DNA from 2 places in the Tistlia sp. genome. Region 2 is predicted to be linked to the other one. Evidence: predicted binding sites of a transcription regulator. Region 2 holds the regulator's gene; the other holds the start of a gene.

Region 1 (3,396 bases), on a different contig from region 2:
AGGGCGTCGAGCGGCTCGGTCTCGGGCGCCGAGACGACCAGGGCGTCGACGCCGAAGCCGGGGTCGAGCCGCTCGAGGCGCTGGGCGAAGAGCCGCTTCAGGCGGTCGGCCTCGCGGCTGGCCCGGCTCAGGCCGATGCCCTGGCGCTGGACGCTGCCGTCGACCCGGTGCAGCGCCAGCTCGACGCGCCGGGCGCCGAGCCCGGCCGCCTCGAGCCGCTCGCAGAGTCCGATCAGCAGCCCCTCCAGGCCGCGCGCCAGGTCCTCGGCGGCGGCGATCGGCTCGCCGAAGACCCGCCGCACGCGCTGCGCCGGCACCGGCCGGCGCGGCGAGACCGGCTCGTCGAGCTGCCCGAAGGCCTGGCGCAGGCGCCGCGCGACCGCCGGGCCGGCGCGCGCGGTCAGGGTCTCGGGCGGCAGGGCGGCGAGCTGGCCGATGCGCAGCAGGCCGAAGCGGGCGAGCAGCTCGACCTGGCCGTCGGGCAGGCGCAGGCCGGCGGCCGGCAGCCCGGCCAGAATCTCGGCCTGGCGGCCCGGTGCGACCAGCCGGAAGGGCGCGGCGGTGCCGGTGGCGTAGCGGGCCGCGGCCCAGGCGGCGCCCGGCGTGCCGGCCACGGCGAGGCGGCCGTGGTGGCCGCGCCGCCGGAAGCCGCCGCCGCCGATCCGCCCGAGCCGGGACAGCAGGTCGCCGGCCAGGGCGGCCTCGCCGCCGAACAGGTGGGCGCAGCCGGTGACCTCGAGCAGCAGGCCGGCGGCGCCCGCCGGCTCGGCGACGGGATCGAGCGCCACCCAGGGGCTGTAGCGCTCCAGCCAGTCGGCCAGCGCCTCCAGGGCGCGCCGCTCGGCCGGACGGTCGCGCTCCAGGACCCGCAGGCCGGGGGCCAGGGCGCGGGAGTCGGCCAGGGCCATGCCCGGCGCCAGGCCGGCCTCGACGGCCCGGCGGTCGAGCGCCGAGAGCAGCGGCCGGCCGGCCTCGGCCTCGACCAGGACCAGGGGCCGCTCAGCCGGCGCGCCGCTCGCAGCCGGCTCCAGCTTGCCCAGCTCGCCCCCGGTCAGTTCGCCCAGGGCCAGCTCGATCGCGAAGTCCGGCAGCCAGAGCGAGAGCACCCGCCGGGGCCCGGCCGGGCTGGTTTCGGGGGTCTGCCTCCTCTCGAGGGGGGGCGTCGTCCCAGGGGCTGTGCTCATCGTGCCACTCCAGCAGGAAGTCCTCGGGCCGGCCGCCGCGGCAGCGCTCCAGGGCGACGCGCCAGCGCGGCCGGCCGACCAGCTCGGCGGGCAGAGCGGGGTCCGAGGGCGCGGCGGCGATCCGCCAGCGGGTCAGGGCCGGGCTCGCCAGCCGCTCGCCGCGGCCGGCCAGGCGCGGGCGATGCAGCAGCAGGCAGGGTCGCCCCGCGCTCTCGGCGGCGAGCTGCAGGCGGCGGGCGGCCAGGGCGTCGAGGGCGTCGACCTCGCCGACCACGGCGGCCAGTTCGCCGCAGCGCAGCGCCTCCTCGAGCGCCCAGAGCGCGTCGAGGCGGTTGCGCACCCGGACCTGCAGCAGCCGCCCGGGCGCGATCCCGGCCGCCGCGGCGGCCGGCGCGTGAAGGTCGCCGGCCTGGGAGACCCAGAGCAGCCGGCCCGGGCGCGCATCCAGGATGCGCGCGGCGAGGGTGAGGCAGAAGCCGGCCGCTGGGCCGTCGTCCCACTCGGCGCGCTGCGGCAGAATCTCGTGCAGTCCGGCCAGCGCCAAGCCGCCGCCGGGGAGCGCCTCGTCGAGCGCGGCGATGCCGAGCGGCAGGCGGGGTGCGGGGTCGGTGCCCTGCCGCTCGAGGCTGCGGACCCGCGCGCGCAGGTCCAGGAGCTTGGGAGCCTTGAGGCTGGCGGTGGAAACCATGGTCTGCCGTCCTGCGCTGCCTGATGTTCCCTTTATGTTCTAATGCGCGGACGGCAGAACTTCAAGGCGGCAGAACTTCAAGGCGGCAGAACTCAAGGACGACAAAACTTCAATCCGGCAAGGGCGGGCTCTCCTCCCTCGCCAGCGACCCGGCCCGAGTCTCCTCCGGCGTCACTCGGTGCCGAGCAGCGCCTTGGCCTCGGCGAGCTGCGCCCGGCAGCCCTGCTCGTCGCCCGCCTGGGCCTTCTCCAGGGCGGCCTTGACCAGATCGCTGGCCTGGGTGCGCGTTGCCTCGTCGAGCTCGCGGACGACCTGGCGCTGGTGCGGCGAGACGGCCTCGGTGTTGCCGGTGCTGCCGGTCGTCTCGGCAACCTGCTCCTTGTCGCCGGACAGCACCTCTTCCTGGTGCTGGGTCGCGGGCAGGCCTGATTCCTCGGCCGCCTTGTCCCCCTCCTTGTCCCCCTCCAGGACCTGCTGCTGGTGCGGGCTGGCGGGCATGGCGGAGTCGTCCGCGGCAGCACCGGTCTCGTGGGCGACGATCGCCGAATCCAGCTTCTGGGCTTCCTGCGCGCAGTCGGCGAAGGCCGGGCCGGCCAGGAAGATCACGGCGGCGCCTGCCGCCAGGGCTCGGATGGTCATCTTCGGTTCCTCCGTTGCGCGCCGCGGCTTCGAGGCCGCGGCGTCTGCGGGAAGAACGATCCCTGCGGGGCGGGCGTTCCGGGCCAGGGTGGAGTCGGGGGCGGCCCCGGGGGGCCTCAGTGGTCCGAGCGGTGCAGCACCTGCTCGGCGACGCCGGTTTCGTAGGCCAGCGCCTCGGGCGTCAGCACGGCGCCCATGGGATGCAGCGAGCGGATCAGGCCCTTGCGCTCCAGGATCGCGAAAACGTTGGCGTTGGCCAGACCGCTGGCGTCGCGGCCGAGCACCACGGCATCGCCGATGTGGAAGTGGTTGCCGTGCGCCGGCGGGAAGTTCCCGACCATGACGCTGCCCGCCTCGTCGCCGGGCTGGGCGTGGTTCGGGCTGCGCGCCATCTGCTGCAGCAGCGCCAGGGTCTTGAGCTGCAGCGTGTTGAGCTTCAGCGGGTTCTTCTTCGGTGCCATGGCCCCGAGCCATAGCGCGGCCCGCGCGCCGCGCCAAGAGCCATTGCAGTGGCTGGCGAGGATGGAGGGGCCGCCCTGGATGACGGGAGAAGAGTGCCTCCTCTCGTCATCCCGGACGCCTAGGTGAGCCCGAGAGCCGGAGGCGATCGGGTGCGAGCCTCGCGATCCGGGATCCACCGTGCCCCGCCCCGTGGCATCATTCCGGACATGCGCCAGCCCTGCGTCTACATCCTCGCCAGCCGCCGCAACGGGACGCTCTACGTCGGTGTCACCAGTGACATCGCCGCGCGGGCCTGGCAGCACAGGAGCGGCGGCGTCGAGGGCTTCACAAGCCGCTACGGGGTCCATTGCCTAGTGCACGTCGAGTTCCTCGACCGGATGGAGGACGCGATCCTGCGCGAGAAGAAGCTCAAGCGCTGGAAGC
Region 2 (3,396 bases):
CTGCTGGCGATCTCCGGCCTGCATCTCGGCCTTGCGGCAGGCACCGTCTTCTTCGCCCTGCGCGCGCTGCTGGCCGCCAATCCGGCGCTCGCCCTGACCCGGCCGATCAAGAAGTGGGCGGCGCTGGCCGCCCTGGCGGCCGCCTTCGCCTACCTGCAGCTGGCCGGCGCCAGCGTGACCGCCCAGCGCGCCTTCGTGATGGTCGGGCTGGTGATGCTCGCGGTGCTGCTCGACCGCAGCGCCCTGACCCTGCGGCTGGTCGCCTGGGCCGCCTTGGGGGTGCTGTTGCTGGCGCCAGAAAGCCTGGTCGGCGCCTCCTTCCAGATGTCCTTCGCGGCGGTCGTGGCCCTGGTCTCGGCCTGGGAGCTCTGGCGCCTGCGCCGCGAGCGCGGCGGCCGGGGCGGCGCTCCGCGGGGCGAGAGCCTGTGGCGCCGGCCGCTCGGTTACGTCGCGGCGCTCGCCTTCACCTCGCTGGTCGCCGGTCTCGCGACCGCGCCCTTCGCCGCCTACCACTTCAACCGGCTGGCGCTCTACGGCCTGGTCGCCAACCTGCTTGCGGTGCCGCTCGCCGCCTTCCTGGTCATGCCGGCGGCCCTGCTGGCGCTGCTCGCCATGCCGTTCGGCCTCGACGCGCCCTTCCTGTGGCTGCTCGGCGCCGGGGTCGGCGGGATCCTGTGGGCCGGGGAGTGGGTCGCCGGCTGGCCCGGCGCCGTGGCCCTGGTCCCGGCCATGCCGGGCTGGGGCCTCGCCGCCGTCGCGCTCGGCGGGCTGTGGCTCTGCCTGTGGCGGCCGCCGGCGCTGCGCCTCGCGGGGATGCCGCTGCTGCTGCTCGGCCTGCTCTCGCCCTGGAGCGTCGCGCCGCCGGACCTGCTGGTCGCCGAGGACGGGCGGCTCGTGGCGGTGCGCGGGCCGGACGGCGAGCTCGCGCTCTCGAGCAATCGCCGCGCGCGCTTCGTCGCCGAGCAGTGGCTGCGCCAAAGCGCAAGCAGCGCGCCGCTCGCCTGGCCGGCGCCCGGCGAGGCCGGCGGGGACTGGCTGCGCTGCGACGGCGACGGCTGCCTGGTCGGGACCGCCTGGGGCCGGATCGCGCTGCCCGAGCGGCCGCTGGCGCTGGAGGAGGACTGCCGCGCCGCCCGGATCCTGGTCACGACGCTGTCGGTGCCGCGCGCCTGCGGCCAGGGCCCGCCGGCTCCGGAGCTGATCGTCGACCGCTGGCGGCTCTACCGCGAGGGCGGCCACGCGATCCGGCTGTCCGCCGCCGGCCTCGCCGTCGAGACGACCCGCGCGCGGCGCGGCAAGCGCCCCTGGGTCCGCCGCGCCGGCCGCCCGCGGCTGCCGCCCTGGGAGCGGGAGGCGGCGGCGGAGGCGGCTGGCGAGGAGTGAGGCGGCCTGGCCGGTGGCGGCACACCCCTCGACGGGCTCGGGGTGAAGCGAATGCAGGGGCGGGGGTCTTGCGGTGGCGCCGTCCGCGACGTCGCCGTGGCCAACCGCCTCGTCAGGCGGCGCCGTCCGGGACGTCGCCCCTGCCGGCCGCTTCGCCCCGAGCGGGTCGAGGGGCGTGGGAGCGGCGGCCGGGCGGCCGATCGGTAGCGGCGGGTCAGTAGCGGCGCGGTCAGTAGCGGCGGATCAGGCCGATCAGGCGGCCCTGGATGGTCACGCGGTCGGGCGGGAACAGACGGGTCTCGTAGTTGACGTTGGCCGGCTCCAGGGCCACCGCGCCCTGGCGGCGGCGCAGGCGCTTGAGGGTGACCTCCTCGCCGTCGACCAGCGCCACGACGATGGCGCCGTTCTCGGCGTAGTCGGTCTCCTCGATGATCACGGTGTCGCCGTCGTGGATGCCGGCCTCGACCATCGAGTCGCCCTCGACCTCCAGGGCGTAGTGCTTGCCGCGGCCGAGCAGAGTCGGCGGCACCTCGACGAAGCTGTTCTCGTTGCGCAGCGCCTCGATCGGCGTGCCGGCGGCGATGCGGCCGTAGAGCGGCAGCGAGTTGAGCTCCCCGGCGCCGGCCCCCCCCGCGCCGCGCTCGCCGGCCTGCAGGGGCCGGCCGATCTGGCGGCGCGGATCGGCGCGCCCGCCCTGGATCACCGCCGGGGCGAAGCCGGCGCGGCCGCTGACGTCCTCGGGCAGGCGCAGCACCTCGATGGCGCGCGCCCGGTGGGCGAGGCGGCGGATGAAGCCGCGCTCCTCCAGGCCGGTGATCAGGCGGTGGATGCCGGACTTGGACTTCAGGCCGAGGGCGTCGCGCATCTCGTCGAAGGAGGGCGAGACGCCGTGGTCGCCCAGGTACTTCTGCAGGTAGGTCAGCAGCTCGTGCTGTTTGCGCGTCAGCATGAATAGGTCCCCTGGGTGCGCGCTGACATCGACGCGAGATCGTGACCAACGGCTAGGATGACGACAGCGCCTCGTTAGAACGAAGCGACAACTCATTGCGACGTTCTATCAATGTTCCAGTGCGTCGTCAAGCCGCGGATCGTAACGAATCTCGACACATTCGGCCTCGCGGCCCGGCTCCGGCCCGTCGCCCCTAGAGCGACAGCAGGTCGCCGTCGAGCGGAAGGTAGCGGACCGGGTCGCCGGCCGCGGCGGGCGGCGCCTGGGGCGCGCGCACGATCAGGCCGTCGGAGCGCGACAGCACCGCCAGCATCGAGGAATCCTGGCGTCCGAAGGGGGTGGCGACCGGGGTGCCGTCGGCGGCGCGCTCGATGCGGGCGCGCAGGTAGTCCTGGCGCCGGTCGTTCTGGCCGAGCGGCGCGCCGAGCCGGGCCGGCAGCAGGCGGTGGGGCGGCCGGTCCAGGCCCTGCAGTCGCTCCAGGATCGGGCGCAGGAAGAGCGCGGCGCAGACCACCGTCGAGACCGGGTTGCCGGGCAGCCCGAGCAGCGGCGTCCCGGCGATGCGGCCGAACAGCAGCGGCTTGCCCGGCCGCATGGCGATCTGCCAGAAGTCGAGCTCCAGGCCGCTCTCGCCGAGCGCCTGGCGGACCAGGTCGTGCTCGCCGACCGAGACGCCCCCGGTCGTCACCAGCAGGTCGGCGCCGCGCGCCTCGGCGGCCAGGGCCTGCAGCGAGCCGGCGTCGTCGCGGGCGATGGCGAGCAGGCTCGGCTCGCCGCCGCAGGCGCTGACCACCGCCGAGAGCGACAGGCCGTTGGAGCTGACGATCTGGTTGGGTCCGCGCGGCTCGCCCGGCAGCACGACCTCGTCGCCGGTCGCCAGGATCGCGACGCGGGGCCGGCGGCGCACCGACAGCCAGGGGCGGTCCATGGCGGCAGCGAGCCCGACGTCGCGGGCGGTCAGGCGCCGGCCGGCCGCCAGGCCGGTCTCGCCGGCGCGGAAGTCGAGGCCGGCGGGGCGCACGTAGGTGCCGCTCGCGACCGCCTCCAGCACCCGGACCCGGCCG

What was found. Region 2 encodes LexA, which represses DNA repair genes until DNA is damaged. Its sites were predicted from a motif close to ATGTTCTANTTTGGTTC; they were not measured.
Region 1: a site for LexA is predicted at 1,896-1,912, ahead of WD341_RS04000 (ImuA family protein). Genes of this name have one in related genera too.

Annotation. Positions count from the first base shown of each region.
Region 1 covers NZ_JBBDQW010000014.1:26,401-29,796, reverse strand. Annotated here, with positions in the region: gene WD341_RS04005 (DNA polymerase Y family protein) at 1-1,106, opposite strand, end outside; gene WD341_RS04000 (ImuA family protein) at 1,000-1,872, opposite strand; gene WD341_RS03995 (hypothetical protein) at 2,044-2,511, opposite strand; gene WD341_RS03990 (hypothetical protein) at 2,628-2,972, opposite strand; gene WD341_RS03985 (GIY-YIG nuclease family protein) at 3,180-3,396, shown strand, end outside.
Region 2 covers NZ_JBBDQW010000089.1:57,957-61,352, forward strand. Annotated here, with positions in the region: gene WD341_RS20495 (ComEC/Rec2 family competence protein) at 1-1,383, shown strand, start outside; gene lexA (transcriptional repressor LexA) at 1,613-2,332, opposite strand; gene glp (gephyrin-like molybdotransferase Glp) at 2,526-3,396, opposite strand, start outside.